2 regions of the Paenibacillus sp. FSL M7-0134 genome follow, and region 1 is predicted to be linked to the other one. Evidence: riboswitches for the same ligand, from Rfam matches in the RefSeq annotation. Region 1 holds a riboswitch; the other holds the start of a gene.
What was found. A riboswitch is a leader RNA that binds a small molecule or an ion and turns the genes downstream of it on or off. The one in region 1 is predicted to bind ZMP and ZTP.

Region 1 (16,131 bases):
AGGCGCTCGACATCGGCGCAGGCAGCGGTGCGATTGCCGTGACGCTGGCGGCTGAGCGACCGAGCTGGCGCGTGGCGGCAGGGGATATTTCGGCTGCCGCGTTAAAAGTAGCGACTCATAATGCTGCTGCGAACGGCGCAGCCGTAGAATTCCGCGAGGGCGATCTGCTGGCGCCGTTCGCGGGAACGGCGGTGGACATTCTCGTGTCCAACCCGCCGTACATCCCGGCTGCTGACATCGCTGGCTTACAGCCAGAGGTACGCGACCATGAGCCGCGGATGGCGTTGGATGGTGGTCCTGACGGGCTCGGCCCGTATCGGGCAATGCTGGAACAGCTCGGACTCCTTCAGGCTCCGCCGCGGCTAATCGGGTTTGAGCTGGGGATGGGACAGGCCAGAGACGTGGCTGGTCTGCTGGCACAGGCAGGTCATTGGAAGAACATTATAATCGTTCCTGACCTTGCAGGGATCGAGCGACATGTCCTAGGTGTCTCGGAGTAGTGCTGCATTTTCTTTTTGCGAGTCTTTCCTTTAGAATAAGAGGAGTATGACCGAGAAACGGCTCAGGGGGAAATCATGCTTCAGAAATTGAAAAAAATTGACGGTCCGGTTATCTTTATTCTGGTTTTGCTCATGGCGATTAGTATCATAACGGTATACAGCGCAGGTAGGGGCCCTACGAACTTGGCAGAGCACGGCAATGACTACCAGAAGATGATCGGGTATTATATATTGGGTTTTGTGGCGATCTTGGGTTTAGCGATGGTCGATTTTCGGATATTCATTAAAAAAGCCCTGTACGTATATGGAGGCGGAATATTCTTGTTGGGTCTCGGATTTTTTGGCGGGACGGTTAACAACTCTCAGGGCTTTTTGAAAATTGGTGGCTTGAACCTTCAGCCTGCTGAGGTATTCAAGCTGGTTCTTATCGTTTTTCTGACTTATATGCTGATCAAGAAGCGCAAGAGCAAGCTGTATTTTATTCAGGATGTTCTTCCAGTCGCTCTGGTGAGCTTTGTCCCGTTTGCCATGGTTATGGCACAAAATGACTTGGGTAATGCGCTCGGTTATATTGTCATCGTCATCGGTATGCTATGGATTGGTAATGTGAAGGCATCCCATGCGTTAATCGGATTCATCGTATTTGCAGTCGCTGTTGGCGGCGGGATTAAAGCTTATATTTCGTTTCACGATGAGATTGATTCCTTTATGAAGGGGATTGGCCGTAGTCACTGGGTTGAGCGTTTGGACCCTTGGTTGGTACCGGAAGAGGCAACCGCGAAGGCGTCTTATCATACCAAAAATGCCAAGCTGGCGATAGCCTCTGGCGGGATGATGGGCAAGGGCTTTTTGCAAGGAACCTCGGTACAGTCCGGGCGTGTTCCTTATACGTACGCGGATTCTATTTTTGTGGTCGTAGCGGAGGAATTTGGCTTTGTAGGCTCTTCAGTGCTGCTATTGTTATATTTTATTTTGATTCACCGCATGATCCTGATTTCGCTGGAATGCCGGGATCGTGCCGGACCGTATATTATTGTCGGGATTGTGTCCATGTTGCTGTACCAGATTTTTGAGAATATTGGTGCGTTTCTGGGCATTATGCCGCTTACGGGGATTACGCTCCCGTTCATAAGTTATGGTGGTACCTCGTTGCTTATTAACATGGCTAGTATCGGCTTGGTTATGAGTATTAAGGTGCACGGCCAAGAGCTGGAGGATGATCTGCCACAGCCTTCCAGACTAAGCTTGACGAAGGCGAAAAAGGCCTAGTACAGGTGGAATGTGGCTAGATAATGATTGGTATTTGTGTGAGTTGAAACGGTGCAACGAGAGAGTCCAGATTGTGAAATCTGGGCTTTTTCATATTCCTCGGTGAGGGTCAGAAGCTTGGTGTAGCATGATTTGAGGGTATTTTTGAAAAAAATCTGTAAAGTGGTCCTGAATCTTTTACAAGAATCATAGGTTTAGACTCTCCTAAACCGGACAGACTGATAGACATGATAGAGTTTGGGTTTGGGGGAGACGAAGATGAGAAATTGGATCAAGCAAGCTGCAATGATACTATTTTGTATTTCGATATTAATGATGTCTTGGGAAGGTCAAAAGACGGATGCTGCTATGACCACTGGAACAAGAGGAACCTTAGCATCAGGAGTAGCTACAACAGGGCTGAATGTGATTCCACATGACTCCATTCGACTGCGTATTTTGGCCAACTCGGATCGTCCGGAGGATCAGCTGGTTAAACGCGAAATACGGGACGCTATTGTACAGCAGATGAATGCCTGGGTGGGTGAGCTGGAAAACCCGCAAAGCTTAGATCAAGCTAGATCATTGATTGGTGCTCATTTACCTGAAATTGACCGTTTGGTAGGTACGGAACTGGCTCGTCGCGGCATTGCATATGATCATCAGGTGGAACTGGCGAGCGTACCTTTCCCAACGAAAATGTACGGTGGTCTGGTCTACCCAGCAGGGAATTATGAAGCGCTTCGGGTTACGCTGGGGCAAGGAAAAGGGCAAAATTGGTGGTGCGTGCTGTTTCCTCCGCTGTGCTTTATTGATGCAGGCAGTGGGGAAGCAGCGGCACAAACGGTATCAGCAAAAACGGATCACGGAGAAAGTCGGACGAATGCCGCTGACAAGGAGCCGGAAGTACGTTTTTTTCTGTGGGATGCACTTGCGGGACTGTGTAGCTGGGTGAGTGGCTTGTTTGCCTAAACGTTGAGGAGTGTAAGTTTCCCCATATGCTATAATGGAACTTACGATAGATATACACATGGCAGAGCCAAATGAACTGATCTTTCAAAGTAGCTTTATGGGGATCAAACGAAATAACTGGCTTGTATGACAATAAGATATGGGATGATCTGATATGAGCGATAAATCGAATCAAATGCAAGACTTGCGCGGAGAATTTGTGCAAAAGGAAAAACCTGAGCAAAAGCTAGATGAACAGGGAATTCGCGAGCTGAAGCAGGCATTGAAGTCTTCCCATACACAATGGTGGGATGTAAGATGTTTGGTTCCTTTGAGCAACACTGACGGGGATGTTTCTGACGAAATTTGGGATGAACAGACTCGGATCACGGCGGAAAAGGGCATACGCGAGGCCGCCTTACTCCTCCAAGCTGGAGAGACGGTAGCCTTTCCTACGGAGACCGTGTACGGCCTGGGGGCCGATGCGCGTAGTACAAAAGCGGTGGAGGCGGTATTTGCTGCCAAAGGACGCCCTTCCGATAACCCGCTCATTGTACATATTTCTGATGCTGATCAATTAGAGGGTATGGTAGCAGAAATAAACGATACAGCCCGAGCGCTGATGAATATGTTCTGGCCGGGACCGCTGACTCTCGTATTGCCGGTAGTGCCGCAGGCACTGTCATCGCGTGTGACAGCCGGGCTGAACACGGTTGGTGTGCGCATGCCGGATCATCCGATAGCGCTTCGTTTGATCGCTGAAGCGGGTTGTCCGCTTGCTGCGCCAAGCGCCAACCGGTCGGGAAGACCCAGTCCCACCCTTGCACAGCATGTGCGGGAGGATCTGGAGGGCCGAATCGGCGGCATTTTGGACGGAGGTCCCACGGGGGTGGGGCTGGAGTCCACGGTGGTGCAGGCGGGTGACGACGGAACCGTCACCATCCTGCGCCCCGGCGGCGTGACGGCTGAGCAGCTCGCTGCGGTTGCTCGCGCTGTCGTGCTGGACCCGGCGTTGGCCGCTACGCCCGGGGAAGACGCGGACAGCCCAGCGCCGCGCTCGCCGGGCATGAAGTACACGCACTACGCGCCGCGAGGCCGCTTGAGCGTGGTACAAGGCCCGTCGTCCGTTGAGGTGACGGGCTGGATTCGCGCCGCGCTGGCGGAGGCTTCCGCGCGCGGGGAGCGCACGGCAGTGCTCGCGTTTGACGAGCATGCCGCCGGCTACGCCGGAGAGCGCGTCTACACGCTAGGCAAGCTGGACGCGCTCCATGAGGCAGCGCAGCGCCTGTACGGCGTGCTGCGCCGCTGCGACGAGGACGGCGTCACCTACATTTTGGCGGAATCCTGTCCGCCGAAAGGATTGGGAGACGCCGTCATGAACCGCCTGCTTAAAGCGGCAGGTCACCGAATCGTCCGCTTGTAGCTTCTGTCGAATCAGAGCCTCTTATATTAAATTTCTCCTCTCCTCGTCTTGGTATTGGGCACTTTCAGTGTATGCTTGTACTGATTTGCCCCTTGTCCGCATAACGTGTACAAGAACAGACGGATAATGGAGGGATGGAGTATGCTGGCAGCCTCTGCCCATGCCGGGCAGGTTGTAACGATTCTGATCATGGCGGTAGCGCTAGGAATGGATGCGTTATCGCTGGGCGTAGGGATCGGCATGAAGGGGATACGTCTGCGAGACGTGCTGCGCATCAGTACTGTTATTGGCTTTTTTCACATTCTGATGCCATTGCTGGGAATGTTCACAGGCCATTATATGAGTTCTTTATTAGGTCATGTGACGGCCTACTTCGCAGGGGGTCTACTCATCCTTTTGGGCGGGCATATGGTGTATAATTCCTTTAAAGGGGACGGCGTACAGGTATTGGATCATCGTTCGCCTTTAGGCCTTTTGCTGTTTGCACTTGGGGTGAGCGTTGACTCATTTTCTGTAGGAGTGTCACTGGGTATGTTCCAGAGTGATCTGGTGCTGTCCGTTCTGGCGTTTGGTTTTTGCGGGGGAGCAATGGCGATGTTGGGCCTGTTGCTGGGTCGCAAGGTCAGCCGCAATCTAGGAGATTATGGAGAAGCAGTGGGCGGTGCCATTTTGCTGGCATTCGGCTTTATGTTTATGTTTTGATTTTAGCGTAGACAGTGTAAAATAAATGCAGGATTATAGTAAGGGATTAGAATTATAGTAATCCTCTGTTTATATATTTTTTTAACATACGGGGGGTGAAAACGTTGAAGAATATCTTATTCGTATGCACAGGGAACACCTGTCGCAGTCCAATGGCTGAAGGGATGCTGCGTAAGTTGGCTGCTGAGCATGGGCTAGAACTGGAAGTACGTTCTGCGGGAGTAGCCGCGATGGAAGGCACGCCGATATCCCGACATGCAGAGGCGGTTCTACGTGATCATGATATATCCGATCAGATCACTTCAACCCCTTTGAGCGACGGGCTTGCCGGGTGGGCGCATCTGATCTTAACCTTGACGCAAGGACATAAACAGCACGTAATTCAGCGCTTTCCCCAAACGGCGGGCAAAGTATTTACGCTTAAGGAATATGTGGAGAACCGGGATGCGGTGTTGAATGATGTACAGGAGTTGGATAGTTTATATGCTTCACAGCAGTTGATGGCTTCACTCGGACAAGAGCTATCGGCGCAGGAGCGTGAACGAATGATTGAATTACACCAACGGATTCCGGGCTTTGATATTTCTGATCCGTTTGGCGGTTCGCGAGAAGATTACGATGTCACAGCTGCGGAAATCCGTACGGCACTGCATAAGCTGCTGGACAAGCTAAAGGCATCTTCCGAATAAAATTGGTATTACTCATCTGTTTTGTACGGAATCTGTTGATTTTCGGCGGTTAATCCGTTAAGATAAGGTGGAAAAATGAGAATCCGATGTAACTGGCGACAAAAGTGGGATTAACCACGATGGAGCATCGGATATACGGCCGGTCGCCTGGGCAAAAGAGCAATTCCACATAGGTGTGGACTGCTCTTTTTTTCATATACAAGTTATGCCAGATTTTTAGCTGAGAGTTGATTCCATTAAAGATTCTTCCATTTTTTCTGCTCGAAATCTGAAACATCGGCTATAATATAGTCAGATTGTGATCAGGAGAGAGTGTGTTGAACTTGGGGCATGAGACCGTGCCTAGTCTCTGAGAGGCTGTTCAACCAAAGGAGGTTCCAATGGTGGAACAATTAGATCATGAGATTCCGCTGGAAGCACAGACCACTTCTGTCGTGCGGGAAATCGCAGAAGCAGCCAGTCTCAAGGCTGGTCGCCTGCTGGTTATCGGCGTTAGCACAAGTGAAGTGGCTGGAAGTCGGATTGGTACGGCGGGAGCGCTCGATGTGGCTCAGCAACTGTTGTCTGGAGTAGAGTCTGTTCGCAGGGAGTATGGCTTTGATGTGGCGTTTCAATGCTGTGAGCATTTGAACCGAGCGCTGGTCGTTGAACGGGCTGTGCTGGAGCGATTGGGACTGATGGAGGTTGCAGCTGTTCCTGTTCGTACAGCAGGAGGCTCTATGGCTACCGTCGCCTATCGTTCTATGAGCGACGCGTGTTTGGCGGCGAACGTGCAGGCTCATGCCGGGATAGACATCGGCGAAACGCTGATTGGCATGCATCTGCGACCCATTGCTGTTCCGTTTCGCCCAAGCCTTCGCTGGATTGGCGAAGCACGTGTGACAGCAGCGTTCACCCGTCCTCCACTTATTGGCGGACAACGGGCGGTGTACAGTCTGGAGCAAGAAGTCGGCGGAAACTGCGATTAGCATTTGGCATGGCGGCATGTTTGTACTAATCTTTTTTGCATTGATGATGAGGTACCCAACAGAGGAGCAGGCGTTTGCTTGTATACCCAACAATTGACTATGGAGAGGGAGTAATCAATCATGATGGAACACCTGCGTAAAAGTGACCCGGCAGTGATGGAAGCAATGGGACTTGAACTGAAACGACAACGCCACAATATCGAGCTAATCGCATCCGAGAACATTGTCAGTGAAGCAGTAATGGAAGCCATGGGCTCCGTGCTGACGAATAAATATGCTGAAGGTTATCCGAACAAACGCTACTATGGTGGCTGTGAGCATGTAGATATCGTTGAAGACATCGCACGTGACCGCGCAAAAGAATTGTTCGGCGCCGAGCATGCTAACGTGCAGCCTCACTCTGGAGCACAAGCCAACATGGCGGTGTATTTGGCAGCTCTCAAACCTGGAGATACTGTACTGGGTATGAATCTGGCGCATGGTGGCCATTTAACACACGGAAGTCCGGTTAACGCTTCCGGCTTGTTGTATAACTTTGCTGCTTACGGTGTACGCGAAGACAACTTCCGCATCGACTACGATGAAGTGCGCAAGGCAGCCTTTAAGCATCGTCCTCGTCTGATTGTAGCTGGCGCGAGTGCATATCCGCGTACTATTGATTTTGAAGCTTTTGCTTCCATTGCCAATGATGTAGGCGCTCTGTTTATGGTGGATATGGCACATATCGCGGGTCTCGTGGCAGCGGGAATTCACCCAAGTCCAGTTCCGCATGCCCAATTTGTAACAACAACAACACACAAAACGCTGCGTGGTCCGCGTGGGGGTCTGATTCTGACTCGCAAAGCATGGGCGCAAGCGATTGATAAAGCTATTTTCCCTGGTACTCAAGGGGGGCCACTGATGCATGTGATTGCGTCCAAAGCGGTTGCTTTGGGTGAAGCGCTCCAGCCATCGTTCAAAACCTATGCGCAAAACGTAGTCCGCAACGCACAGGTGCTGGCTGAAACACTGCTGGCTGAGGGGATTAACATTGTATCCGGTGGTACGGATAACCATCTGATGCTGTTGGATACGCGCAATTTGAATATCACAGGTAAAGAAGCGGAGCATGTATTGGATTCCGTGGGCATCACGGTCAATAAAAATGCGATTCCTTTTGACCCGACCAGTCCATTCGTAACAAGCGGAATTCGTATTGGTACACCTGCTGCAACATCTCGTGGTATGGATGAAGAGGCTATGGTCAAAATCGGTAAAATCATTGCTGAAACCCTTAAAAACCCGAAAGATGATACTGTATTGTCCAAAGCAAGCCAAGCGGTTGGCGAGTTGACAGACAAGTTCCCGATCTATCCAGGAACTCAATACTAATTCATCGATATTCATAATCTTTATGTTAAAGGCTGTTTTCCTTCCATAAGCCGGAGGAGAACAGCCTTTTTTTGCTCCCGAACGACTCGAAACTTACATTTTTGGGTAATAAGCGATTACAGTAAGGGTTTACGCGCGCTATCCTTCATGATCTACGACAAAGGAGTGATTGCATTGAGTCAAAGAAAATCCGCGCAATTATTGCAGCAACTCGTATTTGTGGGACCGATGGCGTTGTTTTTCGTCTTGATTATGGTCATTCCGTTCCTGCTGGGTCTGTATTATTCCATGACGAACTGGGATGGAGTATCTGAAAATATCCGATGGCTCGGACTAGGAAATTATATTCATATTTTTAGGGATGATCCAGATTTCCGTAATGCGTTCTGGTTTACGGTCCGGTTTACTGTATGTGGTGTCATTCTGACAAACCTGATTGGCTTTTTCCTAGCCTATGCACTTACCAAACCGTTGCGTACCCGTAATGCACTGCGAACTGTATTTTTTATGCCCAATATGATTGGCGGCTTGCTGCTCGGCTTTATCTGGCAATTTATATTTGTACGCGGCTTTTCTGCGGTAGGGGAGGCGACAGGGCTTTCCTTTTTTAAACTGCCGTGGTTGGGTGATGGGCCAACTGCTTTTTGGGGAACTGTCATTGTGTTTGTATGGCAATATGCAGGTTATCTCATGGTTATTTACATATCCTCGTTAAATAATGTCCCGCATGCCCTTATTGAATCGGCCCAAATCGACGGTGCAAGCCGAAGACAGATTTTGCGTCATATCGTAGTGCCACTTATTATGCCAGCGGTGACCGTCTGCTTGTTCCTGGCGATATCCTGGTCCTTTAAAGTATTTGAGTTGAATTTGGCTCTCACGAAGGGGGGACCTTTCAAGTCGACAGAGTCTGTAGCGTTGGACATATATAATGAAGCGTTTACAAATAATCGACTTGGATTAGGGACTGCCAAAGCTATGATTTTCTTTGTGGTCGTTGCGATCATTACCAGCATTCAGGTGCGTCTCACGAAGAAAAAGGAGGTCGAAATGTAATGGGAAAAACGTCAAACTATCGTTTGGGCACATGGGCTGCTGAATTATTGCTTATTGTGATCGGGTTAATCTTTCTGGTTCCGTTCTATTTTTTGCTCGTAAACTCCGTTAAATCCTTTGGCGACATTTTGGCCCATTCCGCTTCGTGGCCGACAACCTTCCGTTTTGAAAACTATGCTAACGCCTGGAATAAAATAAACTTTCCCACAGCACTGGGGAATTCACTGATTGTCACGATCGTCAGTAATGCGCTTTTGCTGCTAATCAGCTCAATGGCCGCTTACCAGATGGTTCGGCATGACACTCTTTTTAATCGTTGCCTATTCGGTTTGCTTGTGGCTGCGATGGTAGTCCCTTTTCAATCAATTATGTTGCCGCTTATGGAAGTGTCCAACGTATTGAGCTTGAACAACAGTATACCGGGACTGATCTTATGTTATCTGGGTTTTGGAGCGCCTTTGTCCGTTTTTCTTTTTCATGGCTTTATTAAAACGGTACCTATTGAGATCGAGCAGGCGGCAAGGGTGGACGGTTCATCCCGGTACGGGGTGTTCTTTCGCGTTGTTTGTCCACTGCTGCTGCCTATGTTCGTAACCGTACTTATTTTGAACACCTTATGGATCTGGAATGACTATCTGTTGCCTTCACTCATTTTGAATGATCCTGAGTTGCGCACCATTCCGATTGCAACCTATATGTTGTTTGGTCAGTACACCAAGCAATGGGACTTGGCGCTGCCAGCACTGGTATTGGGGATCGCGCCAGTTGTTGTGTTTTTTCTGGTGATGCAAAAATACATCGTTTCTGGCATTGCAGCCGGTGCGGTCAAAGGCTGATGGGAGGGATAACCGATGAAAAAAACAGCGTTACTTGTCATCTCCTTGATGGTGCTGCTCGCGTGTACACTTGCAGGTTGTGGAAATACGAAGGCTCAACAGAGTGAGACGAAAACGATACACATTTATCAATTCAAAGTAGAGATATCGGAACCGTTAAACAAGCTGAAGGCAGAATATGAAAAAACGCACCCTGGCATCAAGCTGGATATCCAATCTGTCGGTGGTGGTACGGACTACGGTGCTTCGTTGAAGGCTAAATTCGCATCAGGCGATCAGCCGGACATTTTTACAAATGAGGGCTACCAGGACCGCGATACGTGGCTGGAGTACTTGGAGGATTTGTCGGATCAGCCATGGGTGAAGGATCTGGACGATTTCGCTCGTAAGCCGATGACGGTTAACGGTAAGATTTATGGACAGCCTATGAACCTAGAAGGATTTGGTTTTGTTTATAACAAGGATTTGTTCAAAAAAGCGGGCATAACCAAACTGCCTCAGACGATAGATGAACTGGAAGAAGCAGCCAAGCGACTGAAAGCGGCAGGGATTATACCTTTTGCTAACGGGTATGCGGAATGGTGGGTTCTGGGGAACCATTTTATCAATATCCCGTTTGCCAGACAGCCGAACCCGGAAAGTTATGTTGCGGATTTAAACAAAGGAACGGCTCGCATCCCCGGTAACCCCGTGTTCGATCAGTGGGTGAAGTTGCTTGACCTAACTATAAAATATGGAAACCGCAATCCGCTCACTACGGATTACAATACACAAGTGACACTGTTTTCGACAGGTAAGGCTGCTATGATGCACCAGGGGAACTGGACGCAACCGCAAATGGATGGAATTAATCCTAACTTGAATTTGGGTATTCTGCCTGCTCCTATAGACAATGATCCCTCCACAGGAGGTAGACTCGCTGTCGGAGTAGCCTCGAACTGGGTGGTCAACAAAAATTCGCCTGTGAAGCAGGAGGCAAAAGAATTCCTCAATTGGTTGGTCACATCAGAAACAGGCAAGCATTATATCACCAAGGAATTTAAGTTTGTTCCCGCCTTCAAAAGTATCACGTCCAGTGACGAGACGACAGGCGATCTAGGTGCAGAAATATCTCGGCACGTGAGGGAAGGCAAGATATGGAGCTGGAACTTCCAACGCTTCCCGAAGGGGCTGAATCAGGATTTAAGCAGTAGTATGCAAGCCTATATTGCAGGGGTTATCACGAAGGATGAAATGCTTCAGCAATTTCAGGGAGCATGGGACAATTTGAAGTATAGATAAAAGAATAGCGCTGCATGAGGATGCAAAGGGGATAGGTCGGGCAGGAAGCTTAAAGTCCACAGGCTTTGACGGTCAAGTGCCGTCAGGGCCTTTTTGATGTGTTTTTATGTGACGAAAGTCACACGTGAAGTGGTCTTAATAAGTATTTTACATGTCATATCTTTCCCTTGACAAAAGGTTGCGGTGGCAGGTGTTAAATCAATCAAGGGAATGTTATAATAAACAGGATTTACAGGCACGCATTGCATCTGTGCTTATTTGGTTTGTACAAATAGGTTACATAGATCCTTTCGACTCAGGATAGTTCGATATGCTGGCGCGAAAGAACGTGACGATAATACCGGAGGGAATATATTATGGCGAAACTGGTGGTTTGCGATCACCCTTTGATCCAACACAAACTTACATTTATCCGCGATGTGCGGACAAACACCAAGGATTTCCGCGAGCTGGTGGATGAAGTAGCAACATTGATGGCTTATGAAATTACACGGGATATCCCGCTGGAAAGCATTACGGTGCAGACACCGGTTGCTGAGACAGAAGGTAAAGTGATTTCAGGACGTATGCTGGGTCTTATTCCGATTCTGCGTGCAGGCTTGGGTATGCTGGATGGCGTAGTAAAGCTGCTGCCTGCAGCAAAGGTAGGCCATGTGGGACTGTTCCGCGATCCTGAGACGCTGCAACCCGTAGAATACTATACGAAGCTGCCTACAGATGTAACTGAGCGTGAATTGATCGTGATTGATCCGATGCTTGCAACGGGGGGCTCGGCAATTGCGGCGATTGATGTGTTGAAAAAGAGAGGTTGCACTCAAATTAAAATGATGAATCTGATTGCTGCTCCTGAAGGAGTCAAAGCTGTGCAGGATGCGCATCCTGATGTAGACATCTACGTCGCTGCATTGGACGAGCGTCTGGATGATCATGGATACATCATTCCAGGTCTTGGTGACGCGGGAGACCGCTTGTACGGAACCAAGTAGACTGCCTTTGGCGGTTCGGCAAAATCTATGGACGTTATGACAGGTCGTTTTTCTGAATAAGGAAGATCTGTGAAGCGGACATTTATTATGAAAAGGGGTTCAACAGAAAATGTCCAAAATCAAAGTGATGACAATTTTTGGTGTGCGTCCGGAAGCGATTAAGATGGCTCCTCTTATTTTGGAGCTTCAGCGTCACCCGGAGCATATCGAGTCCGTGGTATGCGTTACGGCTCAACATCGCCAGATGCTTGATCAGGTTCTGGAAGTTTTCAATATTCACCCTGACTATGATCTGGACGTAATGAAGGATCGCCAGACACTGAATGAAATCTCCATGCGGGTACTTCAAGGTCTGGAACCTGTATTGCGTGAGGCCAAGCCCGATATCGTGTTGGTTCACGGCGATACGCTGACCACTTTCCTCGCCAGCTATGCAGCCTTTATGCAGCAGATTGAAGTAGGGCATGTGGAAGCAGGCTTGCGGACGTGGAACAAGCTTTCTCCATATCCTGAAGAAATGAACCGTCAGCTCACAGGCGTGCTGTCTGATCTGCATTTCTCGCCTACTTCTTTATCTGCTGGAAATTTGCGGAAGGAAAATAAGCCTGAATCGCGAATATATGTTACAGGCAATACAGTAACTGACGTATTTCAGTATACGGTTCGCCAGGATTACGAGCACCCCGTACTGGACTGGGCTCAGGGCAAACGCCTGATTCTTATGACAGCACATCGCCGGGAATCCCAAGGGGAACCGCATCGTCAGATTTTTAATGCGGTTAAGCGAATTGCGGATGAGTTTGAGGATATCGCTATTGTTTACCCGGTTCATCCGAGTCCGGCTGTGAAGGAACCTGCATTTGAGATTTTAGGCAACCATCCGCGTATTAAGCTGATTGATCCGCTGGATGTTGTGGATCTGCACAATTTTTACCCACATACACATCTGATCCTTACGGATTCCGGTGGGCTTCAGGAAGAAGCGCCTTCGTTCGGAGTACCTGTTCTGGTGCTGCGTGATACGACTGAAAGACCGGAAGGAATTGAAGCGGGCACCTTGGAACTGGTGGGTACGAGTGAAGAGAACGTGTACAATCGGACCAAGGCACTTTTGACAGATTCCGCGTTGTACGAATCTATGAGCCAAGCAGCGAATCCTTACGGCGATGGACAAGCATCAGTAAGAATTGTCAATGCGATTTTGCACCATTATGGTGTTCAATCCGAACGCCCTGAAGAATTTCACACAATGTTCACAAAAGGTGTTCGTCCGATATAATTATTCTTTACAAGGCAAGCATACAGTTAAACTGTACGGTTACCAAGGGATACAGCAATTTAAGATGCTTTGTCGTTTGATTTTATACTTTAGGGCACTAAAATATCTCAATTGACAAAGTATCTTATATTTAAGTAAAATGGACTGGAATTGCAGGGGTGACATGGAAAAGTGGTCAAACCTTCCAAGCAAAACAACAACCGAAATAACACCGGAAATGCCTTTAAGGCTATAGGACTGGTGAGCGCGATCGGCATTGATTTGGCGATATGCACACTGGGTGGTTTCTATGCAGGAAAATGGCTTGATGCCAAACTTGGTGGCTCCGGAATTTGGATTGGCGTAAGCGTTCTCGCAGGCTTGGTTGTAGGCGCATTAAGTATTGCCCTTGTGATCGGAAAGGTACTGAGGGATAACCATGAATGAGATGACCCGTATGCAAAAAATGTTATGGATCGTAGCGCTTGGTATTATGGCTCTGTGTTTCCTGGTCTCCGCCTTCATGCCCCAACATCGTGACATTGCTCACGGAATCATTCTGGGAACGGGAGTAAGCTGTCTAAATGTGCTGTATATGGCCTACAAAATTCGACAGGTTGCGAGTGCGGCCGCCGGTGAAAGAAAGAAGAGAGTGTTTGGTATTGGCTTTGGCGTTCGATTAGGGACCTCAATTTTGGCAGTGGTGCTGGCGATAGAATTTCCGGCCTATTTCCATGAGATCGCTGTAATGGCAAGCCTGGTGACTGGACAATTTCTTCTGTTAATTATAGGCATCATATTCGCGCTTCAGGAAAAATGATGGCTCAACTGAGAAAGGGGTGAGAAAACATGTTGCATGAATCACCGATTATCCAATTGGGCGGGTTTAACATTGACTTGTCCGTCATTATTATGCTTATTGTGACTTGTGCGATTGTATTTGGACTGGCATTTGCTGCAACGCGCAATTTGTCTGTGGACAATCCAAGCAAGTTGCAAAATTTTATGGAATGGGTCGTAGAATTCGTTCAAGGACTGATTACCAGCACGATGGATTTGAAAAAAGGGAAGCCATTCCTCTCCTTGGGGATGACGCTGATCATGTTCATTTTCGTGGGGAATATGCTGGGCTTACCGTTCGGGATTGTGACCGAATTCGATAATGCGCAAAGTGCCCAAGTATTTGGACATGAAATCATTCCAGTCAAAGAAGCATTAGAACAAGCACAGGCGTCTCACCCAGGCGAAGCTGCCCATGTAGGCATCAGCTGGTGGAAATCACCTACTGCAGATGCAGGGGTATCCATTGGACTCGCTTTAATGATCTTTGTCCTGGTTCATTTCCTGGGAATCTTCCGCAATACCAAAGCTTACTTCAAGCATTACGTTCAGCCATTTCCATTCTTTTTGCCAATTAACTTGATTGAGCAGTTCTCAAAACTATTGACACATGGTATGCGTCTATTCGGTAATATTTTTGCCGGCGAAGTTTTGATCAGTGTTCTGCTGAAATTGACAGCACTTGGTGTAGGAGGCTGGATTGCTTCCGTATTGGGACTCGTTGTTTGGCAAGGATTTAGTATCTTTGTCGGCAGTATTCAAGCGTTCGTCTTCACGATTCTGACGTTTGTATACATTTCGCAGTCCATTGACACGCATGAAGAAGAGCATTAGACAAGCTCGTTTTCCGGTTTTTAGTTAAGTTCAGGAGTACGCTTCGCTCTTAACTGCAAATACATGTACAATATAAATACACATCACTAAGGAGGATTTTTAAAATGGGAGTTTGGGCATATATCGCAGCTGCAATCGCAGTAGGTTTGGGCGCTTTGGGCGCAGGTATTGGTAACGGTCTGATCGTAAGTAAAACAGTTGAAGGTATCGCTCGTCAGCCTGAAGCAAAAGCAACGTTGCAAACGGTAATGTTTATCGGTGTAGGTCTGGTCGAAGCCCTGCCAATCATCGGGGTCGTTCTGGCATTCATTTTCTACGCAGGTGCTTAATTGAATGGAAGCAAGGTTTGGCGGGGAAGGCACAGCCATCCGCGCCTTCTTTGTTCGTTTGAACATGAAAGATCCAGAACCGACGTTCACCGGAAAGGAGTGACTTCAATTGAGTTTAAATTGGACAAGTATCGTTTTCACAATCATTGCATTTTTGATCTTGTACTGGTTACTGACGCGTTATGCATTCGGACCTCTCTTTTCCGTTATGGAGAAGCGCCGTCAGCTTGTATTACAGCAAATGAATGAAGCGGCACAGACGCGTGAACAGGCTGCTGCTTATGTTGAGGAGCAAAAGCAGGCTCTCCAGCAGGCACGTAAGGAAGCGTACGACATTATTGAGCAGTCAAAACAAACAGGTAACAAACAAGCGGAGCAAATTATTGTTCAGGCTAAAGACGAAGCTGTCCGCCTGAAAGACGAAGCTGTTCGTGAAATCACAAGCGAGCGTAATAAGGCGGTTGCCGAACTGCGCAGCGAAGTGGGTAAAGCTTCGGTACAAATTGCTTCCAAACTGATTCAAAAGGAAATCAAGGAAGACCAAGTCCAGGGAGAGCTTGTCGACCAATACCTTAAAGAGGTAGGAGGCAAAGCATGAGCCGGGATACGGTAGTAGCCAAACGGTATGCGAAAGCTTTGTTTGAAGTGGCAGAGCAGGAACAGACCATTATGGAAACCGAGCAGGAGCTACGTGCTTTTGTAGAGGCTGTATCGGGGGATGCTGAAATCCGTAAATTCATTAATTCTCCTAACATTACGGAAGCGGTCAAGCTTCAAGTTCTGGCTAACAGTTTTGAAGGCAAGCTTTCTGCCTCGCTAATTAACACGATCAAGCTGTTGATTCAGCGTAGTAGAGCAG
Region 2 (16,131 bases), on a different contig from region 1:
TACGGTGGAGAATTGCTGTCCGTGGGTGCTAACGTGGTGGGTGTGGAGCCGACTGCGTTTCAAAATCCTTTTCTGACCGATTTGCTGAAGGAAAAAGGAACCAAAGAGGTGGGTGATCCGACCAATTTGGAAAAGACGCTGGAACTCAAACCCGATCTGATCGTGGTTATGAAGGATACGAATTATGAGGCTTTGTCTAAAATCGCACCTACCCTGTACATTCCGTACGGTACGACGACTAATATCTATGATACGGTCAAGCTGTTCGGAGATATCACCGGGGAAAAGGAGAAGGCTGAGCAATTTATTGCTGCATTTGATAAAAAGGCCGCTGAAGGTCGCGTACGTCTTAAAGGTGTGATTGACGAAAAGGCAACTTTCGGTCTGTATGAGCTGACGGACAAGCACGCACTTTGGATCTTTGGCGACAATGCGGGGCGGGGCGGACAAGCCGTGTACAATGCGCTTAAACTGAATATGCCAAAGAAAACAGCTAACTCCAAGGAACAAACGGTGCAGCTTTCGATGGAGGTATTGCCACAGTATGACGCAGATTATATGTTCCTGACTACGTATGACCCGGAGAAAAAGGGTGACGCGCTCAAGCAACTGAAATCGTCCGCTGTGTGGGGGAATCTTCCTGCGGTGAAGAACAATAGAGTGTTCTTTAACGATTTTGATACGTATTATCGCTATGATCCAATCGCTATTACCGGGCAAATTGATATGATCGTAGATATGCTGGTCGAAAGAGAAAAAGAGAATAAAGTTAAACAATAGGTGTGAGATTCTGCGTTGTGACGAATTGTCCAAAACAGATGGGAAGTCGCATAATACACGCAGTATATAGCATAAAAAACCAGTCCAACACGAATCATGTTTGGACTGGTTTTTATTTACTATTTCGTTGTAATTTCAATAGTATCTTCTTTTTGTATCCAATCTACCTTGGCCCCCAGCGTTTCGCTGAGTAGCCTTAGTGGAAGATAACCAATTCCATTCACCATGAAGGGCGGATTGGTGAGTTTTACGGCTTTACCGTTCACTTTTGTTTGGCTGGTTTTGAAATTTACTTCTAGAGAGACAGGATGGTCTTCTGTCTTAGACTGATTCATATTCGCTATTTTGCTGTTGAAATCATAAGCGATCTCGGCCCCCAGTTTGTCAAAAACAGAACGAAGGGGAATAAAAGCCTGCCCGTTGCGGGTAATGGCACCATTACTCAGAGGGACAGGCGAACCATTGAGACGGACAAGAATCGGTTTTTGTACAGGAACTGGTGAACTATAAAGAAACTCATAGTCCCCTATACCGAGCTGCGCGTGTTTGTTGACACCCCAGCCCCATAGGGCGCCATCTGCTTTTTGCATGATTACGTGCCGTGGACCTGCTTTGATGTTTTGAATATTTTTAGCAAGTAATGTAAAGGGGGCATTGGATGGTAACTTTTCACCATCTAGAGACGCAACATATACATTCCCAGCAGTGGTTAGGGCAAGTATGGAGCGTTCGGCGAAAAAGGCGTCTTTAACATCCTTTACTCCTGTTAATAGTACAGGGGTATTTTCGTTGTGATAGGTTGTATTATCTGAGTAACCTGTAACTGTAGCACCCCAGAACCAAAGTCGACTTTGCTGATCAATCGCGAGATTGGAATACCTATCGGCCTTGATTGTCTTGATGCCCGATAAGGCTTGAATTTGCGATACGGATAGAGTTTCGGACGGAGTTACATTTTTATCAAATTCTTTGGGCCACGTCCACACGGTGCCATCTTTTTTTAAGGCTATGTTTTTAGCGATTGCCGTAATATCTTTTAATGATGAAATAGGTTCGAAGCCCTGCAAGGCTTTTGTATTTTTCCACACACTGCCGTCTTTCTTTAGAAATATCCAGCGTTCCTCATAATCCGGTCTTTCCTCATAGTAACTATCTATATTGGCAACCTCGTCGAGGCCAGATAGGGTTTGAAAAGGACTAGAGATGTTTCCATTGTCGAGTCGATCAGCGGAAGATATGCTGCCTTCGCTGCTCAGAGCGAGCACATGATCATTCAAACTACTTACAGCTGCGAGGTTCTGTAATCCTTCCAGAGGAACGAATTTCACGGATTCAGCAATATTATTTCTAGGCACATACCAAGCAGAGTGGTCTTGTAAGGAAAATACCAGATCGCCCTCGTTGATGATATTAGAAAATGTTTTTACAACGTCCGACTTACCCTCTACACGAGTCGGTACGGATTGATTATAGCCCCACAGCCACAAGCTTCCATCGGATTGAATCAGACTCCCAGAATCATAGGAACGAATATGGGATGTAGACTCCTTTTCGTTCGCCCACGCGTTAGAACTGAATAACAATAACGTGATTATACTGAGTAATAGAGTCCGTCTTTTCATACGATTTTCCTCATTTCTTGATCAATGTGTATAAGATAAAAAATGATACCTTCGAGAATATCCCCCTATCCATAGACGTATATAATATAGAAAAGTTTTCCAAAATGTATGAATTTCAATAAAATAACCTCCAAACCCACGATTAGAGATGGATTTGGAGGCTATTTCTTTTAACGAGTAAGCAGAAATATGTTGGTTAGAACAGGTTAAACACGGTTATGAGCAGACTAATTCGCTATTCGACTGCGTACCATCAACAAGGTTTGTTCTTTGATTTGTCCGATTTCACGGATGAGTGCGGCTGTCTTGGTTTCATAGGAGTATTTGACATCCAAGTCTTTCAGCGAAGCAAGGTTAATGTCGACGGTAAGCAGGGCAGATTGAGCTGCTGCTTCGAACAGGATCGCGCCGATGCCAAGATCTGAAATCACATTTTTATTGGACATTTCCACAATGTTGTAGGCTTGCGACAATCCGTCCCGGCATACTTCCAGCAGGCGCATGGGTACCTCAATGGCAGCGATCACCGCTGTCTGTAGGGAATGGGTACGATAGCGCTTTTCTTCGTCTGTTTCCTTGGGCAAACGCAGCGCGGTCATGTACTGTTCAAAGGATTGGATGTCTGCGACCATTAGTTCCTCACAATGTGTAGACAATCTTCCCATGCTGCTAATGACGTCCGTGATTTTTTCATGGATGTGCGCATATTTTTCTCCTTGTGAAAGGTTGGCGGTCATGGAGGTCATAGCCGCGCCTAGTGCCGCAGCTAGTGCGGATACACTTCCTCCGCCGGGGGTAGGCGCTGCACTTGCAGTCTCTTTCAGAAAATGTCCGATGGAATTGTTCCAAGACAGTTCACTCATGAATAGACCACCTCTCTGGAGTAGTGTTGCAGATGTATCGCTTTGAGCAGATTTTTGTACAAAATCGCAGTCGTTAAGGTGCCAACACCGCCGGGAACCGGAGAAATGGCATGTACCTTTTCACCCACGTTTGAAGCAGCGTCACCCACGATTTTTCCTTCCAGTGTCTCGTTAATTCCTGCATCCACGAGAATCAGACCGGGATGGACCATATCCTGCGTAATCACATCAGGGCATCCGACTGCGACGAAGGCAATGTCTGCATGGCTCAGATGCTCTGCAATATCACGCGTACCTGCATGACAGGCGGTAACGGTGGCATTTTCTCTTTGCAACATGTGGAAAAGGGGAAGTCCCACTGTCTGCCCGATGCCCACGAGCGTGACATTTTTGCCTGCCAAGGTGTGACCGTAATGCTTGAGCAGCTCGATACAGGCTTGAGGTGTTGCGGGATATAGTCCGGCGTCACCTGTTACGGTAGCCAGCTTGTTATCAGGTGTTATTCCATCAATATCCTTGTAGGGGGCGATGGATTGTTTAATAACGGAGGCAGAAAGATGTTGGGGAAGCGGCAGTTCCAGCATAATGCCATGTACATGGGATGCATCGTTCAGACTGCCGATCAGGTGCAGTAGCTCGGCTTCGCTAACATGACGATCAAAAGTATGGAGATGAAATGAGATGCCCAGCTTCTCCGCTATTTTTTGCTTGGTCCGGGCATAGTATGCAGATGCCGGATCGCCTTCTACCAATAGGGTCGCCAGATGGGGACGGTGTCCTTGCTGCTTCATTTTTTCTACCTGTGAACGGATCGTTGCATATACTTGCTCTGCTGCTTCTTTGGATTTCATGATTATAGCCATAGTCCGAGCCTCCTCTGAATTTATCGCATGATTTATCAACAGGGTGTCATGGTCTTAAAACGAAAAAAAAGTATTTGCACAAGGTCGTCAAGACAGACGAATCCTCTGCAAATACTTCTCCCAGGCGAACGGTACGCTTTTTTTGTATGCTCCCTCGTGGTTCATTCCACTGACTTCGCCAGTCACATACAGCGTTATTATACCTTATATTTTAACAAATAATCATCAGAAAAGAAACCCGCGAACATTTGGAAAACGGGTTGTGTTACTTGTCTATATGACAAATGTCATATACCCGAGCTGACGTTTATGACTACAGCGCCTAGAGGCTTTACCTTATACTGAGATTAGATCAACATGTACGCCTAACAGGATCAAGGTATAGGCGTCATTTTAAAGGAGGATCATAATGAGTATGACACAACTCCCATTAGCCCAATTGAAAAAAAATATGGCTCCCTACGAGAAAATAAACACAAAATCCAGCGTTCTGCAACTCATCAATACCTTGGGTCCACTGATCCTATTGTGGTATGCTGCTTATCTTAGTCTGTCGGTTTCGTACTGGCTGACACTTCCAATTGCCATTGTTGCATCGGGGTTTGTGGTACGGACATTTATTATTTTTCATGATTGTGGTCATCAATCCTTCTTCAAAAGCCGCAAGCTGAACGACATTGTGGGAACGATTACAGGTATTATTACGCTCTGTCCTTATCACCAATGGAAAAATAGTCACGCAATCCACCATGCAACCAGCAGTAATCTGGATAAAAGAGGCACAGGTGACATGTGGGTGCTTACGGTAGAAGAGTACACAGAGGCTTCCACATGGACACGGCTGGCCTATCACATATATCGAAATCCTTGGGTTATGTTTGGACTAGGTCCGATCTATACTTTTTTGATTTCCTATCGGTTTAATATCAAGACAGCCAAACGCAAGGAAAAAATGAACACCTATGTGACGAATATATCCATCGTTGTATTGTACGCACTGTTGTCATGGGCTATTGGATGGCAGGCCTTCCTTCTCGTACAGGCACCTATCTTTTTTGTATCTGGTATGTTGGGAATCTGGCTGTTCTATGTACAACACCAATTTGAGGATTCGTATTTTGAGCACGATGAAGAGTGGAGCTATATTAATGCGGCCGTAGAAGGCAGTTCTTACTACAAGCTTCCTAAAGTATTGCAATGGATTACGGGCAATATCGGATTTCATCACGTTCATCACTTGAGTCCTAAAGTGCCAAATTACAATTTGGAGAAAGCACATGAAGCGACACCGTTACTTCAAAAGGCGACCACGATCACAGTAAGTAGCAGTCTGCAATCTTTGAAGTTCCGACTTTGGGATGAAAATACGAAAACCTTTTTGACCTTTAAACAAGTGAGGCCGCTCCTCAGCAAACGTGTTGCAGTTACGAAACCCATCCCTACACCTGTTGTAAGCACAGAAAGAAAATAACTTTGTACAAAACTCTTCTGAAGAGATGTTGAAAAATTGCAGTTTACTTTTAGAAATCTAAAGGGATAACATCCTTTTAGATTTTTTTGTTTATATTGAAAATGCAGTACTTTCATTCTTTGTTTTAGCAAGCGCTATTGACAAATCGATTGTCAACCTTTACATTCTATATATCGAAACGATATATCTCGATTATATATATATAAATTAGCTACATGTAAACAGAGATAAGTTCCCTTTGATTTCAGAAGGATAATTCACTATGCCAGGAAAGAAGGAATAGATTTTATGTTGATTTATGTAATACTTGGGTTCCTCTGCGAAAAGGATATGACAGGATATGAAATCAAGCAGAAGATGACGATAAGCACTTCCAACTTTATTGATGCCAGCTTCGGAAGCATATATCCTATGCTGAAAAAAATGGAAAAGGGGGAGCTTATCAAGTATGAAGAAGTGGTAGAGGAAGGCAGATTCAAAAAATCATATGGTATTACGGAAAAAGGGAAGAGTGAATTTATAGAATGGTTAAAAACACCATGTACTTTTTCCCCTTTTAATTATGAGTATTTGAGTAAGCTTTTCTTCTATAAATATCTTGACGACATTGAGGTTGTTCGTTTGATTGCCAGCTTTCAAACTACTGTCGCCAGTGAATATAACAAGCTTGCCTTGATAGAAGAGAAGCACGTTCATGAGATGGGCGTATATGAGCACGCGACGTTGATGTTTGGCAAAGAATATTTTCAAATGATTATGAATTGGCACGATGAACTCACAAGAAAAATTACAGGAAAGAAGGATAATGAAGATGAGAATGACAAAGAAATTTAAATTGCAGATTGCAGCTAAAAATGTGGATTTGTACAAATGGGTAACTGAGATGACTCCAGCTGAATATGAATCATTTTCAAAAGCTCACAAGGCAATGGGCAGTTATTTTGAAGATGGTGAATTCTATATGGTTAATGTGGAAAATATGGGGAATGAGATGATTGTTCAGCACTATCAATTAAAAGAGCACACAAAGGATCATTTGCGTTTCTACTCTGACAAGACAGAAGCATATATATGGCGATGGATACCCGCCATCGTTGGAGTTCCATGGGAAATGAAGGTCACGCCTATTGATAACAACTCTTGCGAATTTAGTTGTACGATTGGAGCGGACTTTCCATCTCGGCTACTGGCTTTTGCAGCATGGATAAATGGTTTTGGTGGATTCTTTATGAGAAAACATTTAGCCGATGAGGGCGGAAAATTTGCTAAAGATATAGAAAAGAAATTTAATAACGTTAGGTATGTATAATTCATGAACGAGCTGATCAGAAATATAGACCAGTCCCATTTCAAAGCACGATCTGGTGCAGTGGGTGGAGTGTACAGCGAATGGCTTAAGTTTGAGATCAGTTCCCGCAAAATGGACGGCTTCTAATCAAAGTGTTCATTTGCGGTTCACAGGAAAGGCTTTACCTTTGGTGCTTTCGAGCAGACGAAACAGTGGTATGATAAGATAAGGGATATAAGTCATGTGAAGTAGAAGAGGGTGGCAGAATGCAAAAGTGGTATCAGATTTTCCAAAGAAATACAGGGCTTAGTCCTTATGTGTGGGTCGTCTTTTATATCCTGCCCTTTTACTACTTTAGCTCTTCATCTACAAGTCATATTATTCTGGGTACTGCTATTATCTTGGTATTCTTTGCATGTTATGTACTGGCTTTTGTCTCAAAAGGCTGGCTCATATACTTTTGGACCAGTGTACAGATTGCCATATCGATTACCATGACACTGCTGTTTAGCTATATGTATTTTTCCATATTTATCGCCTATCTGATCGGTAATATTAAAAGTAAGGCTGCATTTACGACGCTGTATATCATTTTAATGGTTATTACGATTGGATTGATCAATTACGGTTTTGTATCTCAGAATCCCGTTTTTATTAAACAGATTCCTTTTATCCTGCTCAATCTGATCGGTGTGATTCTCCTTCCGATTACGAATTTTAATCGCAACAAAAGCGATCGGCTCCAAGTCCAATTAGAGGATGCCAATAAGAAAATATCGGAATTGATTAAGCTGGAGGAACGGCAAAGAATTGCGCGTGACCTGCACGATACCTTAGGTCAGAAGCTGTCACTCATCGGGCTGAAGAGCGATTTGGCGGGCAAACTGATGGATCAGTACCCGGAGCGTGCTCATGCTGAAATTAACGATGTTCGTCTCACGGCGAGAAGCGCGTTAAAAGAGGTGCGGGAAATGGTTACTCAAATGCGAGGTATGCGACTAGAGGATGAGCTGTTACGTATTCGGCAGATCTTAAAGGCTGCTCACATTGAATTGACCTTGGAGGGCGACCCGAAGCTGGAGCATACATCATTAATGAATGAAAATGTACTTAGTATGTGTATGAAGGAAGCAGTGACAAATGTGGTTAAGCACAGTGGAGCCACCGCTTGCTCCATCACTATTGAGCCGTCTCGTAAGGAACTAACTCTTCGGATTCAGGATAATGGAGTCGGTGCTACGAGAGAAAATGGAACCCTTCGTGGAAATGGCCTGCAAGGAATGAAGGAAAGGCTCGAATTCGTGAACGGATGTATGGAGCTGCGCTCAGATCAGGGAACGACCTTGGTCATTAAAGTGCCCAATATCCCTGAAAAGCCGAATGAGGAGGTGGGGCCATGATTCGAATTGTTATTGCAGAAGACCAGCGTATGCTGTTGGGTGCTCTAGCCTCCCTGCTAGACTTGGAAGAGGACATGAAAGTAGTCGGAAAAGCAAGCAACGGGGAAGAAGCTATAGAACTGGTGAAGCTGCACCAGCCGGATATATGCATTATGGACATCGAAATGCCGATTAAGAGCGGATTGGATGCGGCTGAGGAACTCAAAGCCTTGAACTGCAAGGTACTGATTTTAACTACGTTTGCTCGCCCCGGGTATTTTGAACGAGCGATCAAGGCGGGGACACACGGTTATCTGCTCAAGGACAGTCCCAGTGAAGAGCTGGCTTCCTCCATTCGAAGTATTATGGCAGGTCGACGTATTTACGCTCCAGAACTGGTCGATGATGCTTATGCCGAAGTCAACCCGCTAACAGAGCGTGAAAAGACCGTTTTGGCGCTTATTGCTGACGGAAAGAATACAAAAGAGATTGCTGGTGAACTGTATTTAACGACAGGGACGGTGCGCAATTATATTTCAGTCATTCTCGATAAGCTGGGTGTCAGTAACCGGATCGAGGCGATTACACGTTTTAATGAAAAAGGTTGGTTTAAGTGAGAAACAGGGACGCTATGAAGCAAAATGTAGCGCTCTGTTTTTTTGTATTATCCATAGATTTGGTATGCCTTTAGCGTACTACCTTGTGATACAATAGGATAGTTGTCCACAGGATGGACTGGAGTACAAGGAGGAGCAGAACTGCATGAAACAAGCCCCATTTATAGCCGTTGAAGGGCCAATCGGAGCAGGTAAAACGACGTTGGCTTCGATGCTTTCAACCGAGCTACATTTGCCGATAATCAAAGAGATTGTCGAGGAGAACCCATTTCTCGATAAATTTTATCAAAATATAGATGAGTGGAGTTTTCAGCTGGAAATGTTCTTTCTCTGCAATCGGTATAAGCAGTTGGAGGATACTGGTCTGCAATATATCGAGAAAGCTCAGCCCGTTATTTCTGATTATCATATCTACAAGAATTTGATTTTTGCTGAACGTACGCTTAAGGGTGTGAAGCTCGAAAAATATCGTCAAATCTATCATCTGCTCACGGATGATATGCCTAAGCCAGACATTATCATTTATATTAAAGCAGATTTGGATACCTTGCTGGGGAGAATTCGCAAGCGTGCACGCTCTTTTGAACAGGAGATGGACCCCGCCTATCTGGAGCAATTAATCATAGATTATGATAAAGGCATTCAGTTTCTCGCTGAAAAGTCCCCTTCCCCTCGTATATTGACCGTGAACGGGAATGAAATTGATTTTGTAGAAAACCAGGCACAATTTAAACAAATTGTTTCCGATGTAAAGGAGCTTATATAGTGAATAATTACAACATTCCTGCGAATGCCCTGATTACGGTAGCGGGTACAGTGGGTGTAGGTAAATCCACGCTGACTGGTGCTTTGGCCGGACGCCTTGGTTTTAAAACCTCTTTGGAGCAGGTCGATCATAATCCCTATCTGGAGAAATTTTATCACGATTTCGAAAGATGGAGCTTTCATTTGCAAATTTATTTTCTCGCGGAACGCTTCAAGGAACAAAAGAATATTTTCTTGTCTGGTGGAGGTTTTGTGCAGGATCGTTCTATTTATGAGGACACAGGCATTTTTGCGAAAATGCATGCCGATCAGGGAACGATGAACCCTACCGATTATGAAACGTATACTAGCCTGTTTGAGGCGATGGTGATGACACCGTTTTTCCCGCACCCTGATGTGTTGATCTATTTGGAAGGCAGCTTGCCCTCCATACTGAGTCGGATTGAGGAGCGCGGTCGCGAGATGGAGATCCAGACCGAGCGTTCTTATTGGGAGCAAATGCATCGCAGATATTCCAATTGGATCAACGAATTTGATGCCTGTCCTGTACTGCGTCTGAACATTGATGAATATGATGTACACGACCCAGCTTCCATGGATGCCATTTTGGAAGAAGTAGGAAAAGTAATATCAAAAAAATAGAGATATAACCCCAAATAAATAACAGGGACTGTGGTACAATCAGTATAAATTATGCTGATAGACTACAGTCTTTTTTTGTCGAATGAACATGTTAAAGCATGAGATATGACTAACGGTATAGTGGACAAGTTTAGGCTGGAATGCGAGAATAGGTACATATGAATTGTAATGACTCACGGGAAGGATGGGATACTGTGATGCGTTTTGGTATTGTTGGAACCAACTGGATAACAGAGAGGTTTATTCAAGCTGCGATGGAGACGGACGAATTTTCCCTGACGGCGGTGTACTCACGCACAGAGGATAAGGGCAAAGCTTTTGCTGACAAATATAACAGCCAGCCGGAGGTTTTTACAGACCTGGCGCAAATGGCCGCAAGTGATCAGGTCGATGCCGTATATATTGCCAGCCCCAATTCCTTACATGCGGAGCAGGCGATCTTATGTATGAATCACGGAAAGCACGTGTTGTGTGAGAAACCTTTTGCGTCTAATACAGCAGAGGTGAAGAGCATGATCGAAGCCGCGCGCAACAACGATGTTCTGCTGATGGAGGCCGTTAAATCCACACTTATGCCTAACTTTAAAATAATAAAGGATCATATGTATAAAATAGGCCGGGTTCGGCGTTATTTTGCAAGCTACTGTCAATACTCCTCACGCTTTGATGCTTTTAAGCAAGGTAAGGTATTGAATGCGTTTAATCCGGCCTTTTCCAATGGTTCCTTGATGGACCTTGGAGTGTATTGTTTGTATCCTATGGTGACTTTGTTCGGCAAACCTGAGGAGGTTCGGGCGGTTGGTGTACTTTTATCCTCTGGTGTCGATGGCGAGGGCAGTATCGTGATGAAGTATCCTGATATGGATGCTACGGTCATGTATTCCAAAATTACAGATTCCTATCTGCCTGCTGAAATTCAGGGTGAGAATGGAACGATGGTGATCGACAAAATCAGTCAGCCCTATGAGGTGAAAATTCATTATCGGGACGGCACGATTGAAGATCTGACCAAAGCTCAGACGCGTGAGCCAATGTATTATGAAATTCAGGAATTTATTGATTTGATCAAGAGTGGTGAACGCAACAGTTCCATTAACTCCTTGGAGTGTTCACTTACAGTCGCTGAAGTGATGGAGGAGGCAAGACAACAATTCGGCCTTCGTTATGAAGCAGATTTGAAAAATACTTCTACACATTAGTCAGTGGAATGATCAAGATTAAAATGCACAAAGGGCTGCCGATTTTGCAAACTTTGCAAATATACGGTTAGCCTTATTTGGCTTTGTAGCCCTAAAAGTGTAAGCAATTGTGATGACAGGAGTCAGAAGGCTATATTCATTTTTTATTGACAGATTCTCCTTCTTGTCTTAAGGTGTTAACAATGCAATATACAGTTAAATAATCCCACTTTCGGTCAAACGAAGATTAGGGAGTTTTTTTAGGGTGTAAATCCGATTAAATCCACCGGATTACTTAAATGGGATGGAGGAATACATACATTGTAGACGTAAGGAGGAAGCAGTTTGATAAAGTTTGAACAAGTTAGCAAAATATTTACCTTACCCAATCGTAAGGTAAATGCACTCGAAAAGGTTTCGTTATCGGTTGAAAAAGGAGAAATTTTCGGCGTGATTGGCTTTAGCGGTGCAGGTAAAAGTACGCTGCTGCGGCTTGTGAATTTACTGGAACGCCCCTCAGAGGGACGAATTGTCGTTAATGATCAGGATGTTACTCAGATACGACCCAAGGAACTAAGAAATTTAAGAAGACGGATCGGGATGGTATTCCAAACCTTTAATTTGTTTAACTCTCGTACTGTATATGGGAATCTGGCTTATCCTCTAAAACTGGCTAAACTGCCCAAGGCACAGATAGATGCTCGTGTTAAGGAACTGCTGCAATTTGTTGGATTGGAGGATAAAGCGGATTCCTATCCGGAGCAGTTATCTGGAGGGCAAAAGCAACGGGTCGGCATTGCCAGAGCACTGGCGAATTCGCCCGATATTCTCATCTGTGATGAAGCGACCTCGGCCCTCGATCCGGAAACGACAGAAGATATATTGAGGCTGCTGAAAAAAGTAAATGAAGAGTACCAGATTACGATCTTGCTCATTACCCATGAAATGAATGTGATTCGCAGTATTTGTGATCGTGTGGCGGTGATGGAGAATGGTAGGGTGATTGAGCAGGGCAGTGTGTTCGATGTATTTGCCAATCCACAGACGAAGACGACGAAAAATTTTATTCGCTCTGTACTGAATGATCAGCTTTCACCCAAACTGCTGAGCAAGATTCGGGAGCATCACGCTGGCCGATTGTACAGACTTGTTTTTCGGGGTGGGGCGACCAGTGAACCGGTGCTTTCTAGAGCGACACGGAAGCATAATCTGGATTACAACATTGTATATGGAAGTATTAATGAGCTACAGGGAGCGCTGTTCGGAAGCTTAATTGTCGAGTTAATCGGTGCAGACAATGAAGTTAACAAGGTCGTGGAGGAACTACGAACGACGGTGGAGGTCAGGGAGGTCGTCGATCATGAGAGTTAATTGGGATACATTTTGGCTCAAGGTAGTGGAGGCTACAGGGGAAACGCTTTTGATGGTTGTTGTCACGCTGATTTTTGCCAGTATTCTGGGGCTTATGATTGGTTTAGTACTGTATGTGACACGTAAAGGGAGCTTGTTTGAAAACAAATTTGTGTTTATGTTTCTGAATTTGCTGATTAATATCATTCGCCCGATTCCGTTTATCATTTTTTTAGTGGCGATTAGCCCGTTTACGCGTTTAATCATGGGAACCACGATTGGAACCTCGGCGGCTATTTTCCCAATGACTATTGTAGCGGCCTTTGCTGTAGCGAGAATTGTGGAAAATAATCTGGTCTCCATTGATCCGGGCATGATAGAAGCTGCCAAGGCACTGGGAGCGACTCCATTTCAGATCATCACGGGTGTGTTGATTCGGGAAGCGCTGGGACCTTTGATTCTAGGGTTGACGTTTATTACCGTGGCCTTGATTGATTTCTCTGCCATGGCTGGTACGGTGGGCGGAGGAGGCCTTGGGAACCTGGCAATGACCTATGGTTATCAACGATTCGATACTTCGGTCATGATTGTCACGATTGTTTTGCTGATCCTTTTTGTACAGGTCGCCCAATATGCGGGGAATTACTTGTCTCGTAAATTTCTACGGCGCTAATGGGAACAGAGTATTATACATAACGATTAAAGGGGAAATGAAAATGAAAAAAATATTTCGCTTGGGTTTACTGGCTATTCTTAGTGTAGCGGTTCTATCTGCTTGCTCAGCTAACGGTTCGGGCTCAAATGCAAATGAAAAAGTACATGTTAAAATCGGGGTTTCAGGATCTGAGGACACGTATTGGGATGTGCTCAAGAAGAAAGCAGAGGCCAAAAATATTGAAATTGAGCTGATCAGTTTCTCGGATTATACATTACCCAATAAGGCGCTCGCCAATAAAGAGGTAGATTTGAACTCCTTTCAACATTTGGCCTTTCTCAGTCAGTTTAATGTAGAAAATGATGTGAATATCGTCCCTATTGGTGCAACGATTATCGCTCCGATGGCACTGTACTCTGAAAAATTCAAAAACGTATCGGATATTCCTGACGGCTCCAAAATTGCTATACCGGATGATCCCTCCAATCAGGGACGGGCTTTAAAACTTCTCCAGTCTGCAGGGCTGATTAAGTTGAAGCAGGATGCGGGCCTGTATCCGACCACGGATGAAATCGAAGGGAATCCTAAAAAGCTGGAGATTGTCCCAGTTGTCGCCCAGCAGACGCCGCGCGTCTTGTCTGATGTAGCCGCTTCAGCTGTGAACAGCGGTGTTGCTACAGATGCCGGGCTCAAGCTGGATGGAGCCATCTACAAGGATGATGCAAGCAGCGAAGAAGCGAAGCCATATGTGAACGTGTTTGCTGCCCGGGCGGAGGATAAGGATAATGCGACTTACAAAACGATCGTGGATTTGTACCATGATGCTGATGTAGCCGAGGCGGTAAAACAGGATTCCAAAGGAGCTAACGTCGTGGTAGACCAGTCTGCCGAAGAGCTACAGGCCACATTGGATAAGCTGGTAGCAGATGTTAAAGCGCAAAAGAAATAAGAATGTTGAACAGAAGTAGGGTTGGAAGCATACTAATCTATTTTCGAAACGAGGAGAGATTGCGATGAGTACAACGAATACGGTCGATACACATAGACAGCGGATTATTAAGGAAATTGAGGAGTCTCGTCAGCTTTACACGGAAACGAGCCGGTTTATTCATGCTAATCCCGAAATCGGCAATCAAGAATTTCAGGCTTCCCAGGCACTGACGGGCATTTTGGAGCAAGCGGGGTTTGAGGTAACTCGTAATGTAGCGGGACACGAAACCGGATTTGTTGCGCGTAAGGCTTCTGCTAGACCAGGTCCGAAAATCGGATACTTGGCTGAATATGATGCATTGCCCGGTCTGGGCCATGCTTGTGGCCACAATATTATCGGAACCGCAAGCACGGCAGCAGCCATCGCCTTGGCGCAGGTGATCGACGAAACGGGAGGTGAGGTGTATGTGTTCGGTACACCAGCGGAAGAAGGCGGTCCTAATGGCAGTGCAAAAGGCAGCTTCGTGAAGCACGGGCTGTTCGAAGGGATTGATGCTGCACTGATGGTTCATCCATCCGGTGTGACCCGGCTGACCTCACCAAGTCTGGCAGTTGATCCGCTAGATTTTCATTTTTACGGCAAAGCGGCTCACGCCGCAGGATCACCAGAGCAGGGAATCAATGCGCTCGATGCGGTGCTGCAGTTGTTCAGCGGTATCAATGCTTTGCGTCAGCAACTGCCGACCGATGTGCGTATTCATGGCATCATTACGCATGGAGGAGACGCGCCCAATATCATTCCGGACTATGCGTCGGCACGCTTTTTCATTCGGGCAAGTACTTGGCAGCGCACAGAGGAGGTTTCCACGAAAGTTCGCCATATCGCAGATGCTGCTGCTTTGGCAACAGGAGCCACTGTGAAAATCGAACGTTTTCAAAATGAAGTGCGTGATTTCATTCTGAACGATACCCTGGATGAGGTAGTAGGTCGTGAACTGGAAGCGCTGGGAGAACAGTTGGATCGTGGCCCTCGTGCCGGACTGGGTTCGACGGATGCGGGAAATGTAAGCCATGTTATCCCGACTGCACATGCTTACATTAAGATCGGTCCGGATGATCTCATCGCTCATACGGTGGAATTCAGGGAAGCGGCTGGCTCTGAGAAGGGTGAGGAAGCCTTAGTGATTGGAGCCAAGGCGTTAGCCTTGTCAGGCTTGGAGCTACTGGTGAATGAAACACTACTGGTTGCGGTGAAGGAAGATTTTAAGCGTACGCATTCAGCGGCACAGTAAGCCAAGTCCACACATGGCATAGCAGAGCCGTCTAATATGAGTGTTATAGTTGAAGAGGATATCCTACAGTCTGTTTGGCTGCATGGATATCCTTTTTCATTTTCTTATAAGCTGCTATCATTGCTCCTCAATCGCTAGGTCACTCATAACCTCATTTTTACAAAGTACTATATTTCCAAAAACAACGTATTAACATTTGATTGTTATGATTATAGTTATAACTTTTACATATTAACTGCAAAGAGGAGTGTACACATGTTTAAGAAGTTTCAAAAGTGGTCAGCAACATCTATGTCTGTTGCTCTTGCACTAGGTTTGATTACTGGCATGTCAGCCTTACCTGTCCATGCTGAGTCACCAGGGAACACAGATCAAGGGATTAGTAAAGTTACAGCTACATTTTATGGAGACACAAAAGTCTCCAAAGGATTTACTT

Region 2: linked by a shared signal. The riboswitch ahead of NSQ58_RS18240 (bifunctional 5,10-methylenetetrahydrofolate dehydrogenase/5,10-methenyltetrahydrofolate cyclohydrolase) and the one ahead of NSQ58_RS02470 (TIGR01440 family protein) in region 1 are both predicted to bind ZMP and ZTP.

Annotation. Positions count from the first base shown of each region.
Region 1 is NZ_JBBOXV010000001.1:585,149-601,279, reverse strand. It holds gene prmC (peptide chain release factor N(5)-glutamine methyltransferase) at 1-500, shown strand, start outside; gene NSQ58_RS02495 (FtsW/RodA/SpoVE family cell cycle protein) at 576-1,769, shown strand; gene spoIIR (stage II sporulation protein R) at 2,028-2,720, shown strand; gene NSQ58_RS02485 (L-threonylcarbamoyladenylate synthase) at 2,875-4,122, shown strand; gene NSQ58_RS02480 (manganese efflux pump MntP) at 4,264-4,824, shown strand; gene NSQ58_RS02475 (low molecular weight protein arginine phosphatase) at 4,929-5,513, shown strand; ZMP/ZTP riboswitch at 5,592-5,673, shown strand; gene NSQ58_RS02470 (TIGR01440 family protein) at 5,894-6,481, shown strand; gene glyA (serine hydroxymethyltransferase) at 6,602-7,852, shown strand; gene NSQ58_RS02460 (carbohydrate ABC transporter permease) at 8,027-8,908, shown strand; gene NSQ58_RS02455 (carbohydrate ABC transporter permease) at 8,908-9,744, shown strand; gene NSQ58_RS02450 (ABC transporter substrate-binding protein) at 9,760-11,025, shown strand; gene upp (uracil phosphoribosyltransferase) at 11,382-12,011, shown strand; gene wecB (non-hydrolyzing UDP-N-acetylglucosamine 2-epimerase) at 12,121-13,290, shown strand; gene NSQ58_RS02435 (AtpZ/AtpI family protein) at 13,462-13,716, shown strand; gene NSQ58_RS02430 (ATP synthase subunit I) at 13,709-14,089, shown strand; gene atpB (F0F1 ATP synthase subunit A) at 14,119-14,943, shown strand; gene atpE (F0F1 ATP synthase subunit C) at 15,048-15,272, shown strand; gene atpF (F0F1 ATP synthase subunit B) at 15,382-15,870, shown strand; gene NSQ58_RS02410 (F0F1 ATP synthase subunit delta) at 15,867-16,131, shown strand, end outside.
Region 2 is NZ_JBBOXV010000002.1:546,210-562,340, forward strand. It holds gene NSQ58_RS18225 (ABC transporter substrate-binding protein) at 1-780, shown strand, start outside; gene NSQ58_RS18230 (stalk domain-containing protein) at 900-2,402, opposite strand; gene NSQ58_RS18235 (cyclodeaminase/cyclohydrolase family protein) at 2,630-3,265, opposite strand; gene NSQ58_RS18240 (bifunctional 5,10-methylenetetrahydrofolate dehydrogenase/5,10-methenyltetrahydrofolate cyclohydrolase) at 3,262-4,128, opposite strand; ZMP/ZTP riboswitch at 4,240-4,324, opposite strand; gene NSQ58_RS18245 (fatty acid desaturase) at 4,538-5,599, shown strand; gene NSQ58_RS18250 (PadR family transcriptional regulator) at 5,888-6,433, shown strand; gene NSQ58_RS18255 (hypothetical protein) at 6,411-6,908, shown strand; gene NSQ58_RS18260 (hypothetical protein) at 6,912-7,034, shown strand; gene NSQ58_RS18265 (sensor histidine kinase) at 7,154-8,287, shown strand; gene NSQ58_RS18270 (response regulator transcription factor) at 8,284-8,883, shown strand; gene NSQ58_RS18275 (deoxynucleoside kinase) at 9,029-9,649, shown strand; gene NSQ58_RS18280 (deoxynucleoside kinase) at 9,649-10,290, shown strand; gene NSQ58_RS18285 (Gfo/Idh/MocA family protein) at 10,488-11,489, shown strand; gene NSQ58_RS18290 (methionine ABC transporter ATP-binding protein) at 11,814-12,839, shown strand; gene NSQ58_RS18295 (methionine ABC transporter permease) at 12,829-13,491, shown strand; gene NSQ58_RS18300 (MetQ/NlpA family ABC transporter substrate-binding protein) at 13,535-14,422, shown strand; gene NSQ58_RS18305 (M20 family metallopeptidase) at 14,487-15,695, shown strand; gene NSQ58_RS18310 (purple acid phosphatase family protein) at 15,951-16,131, shown strand, end outside.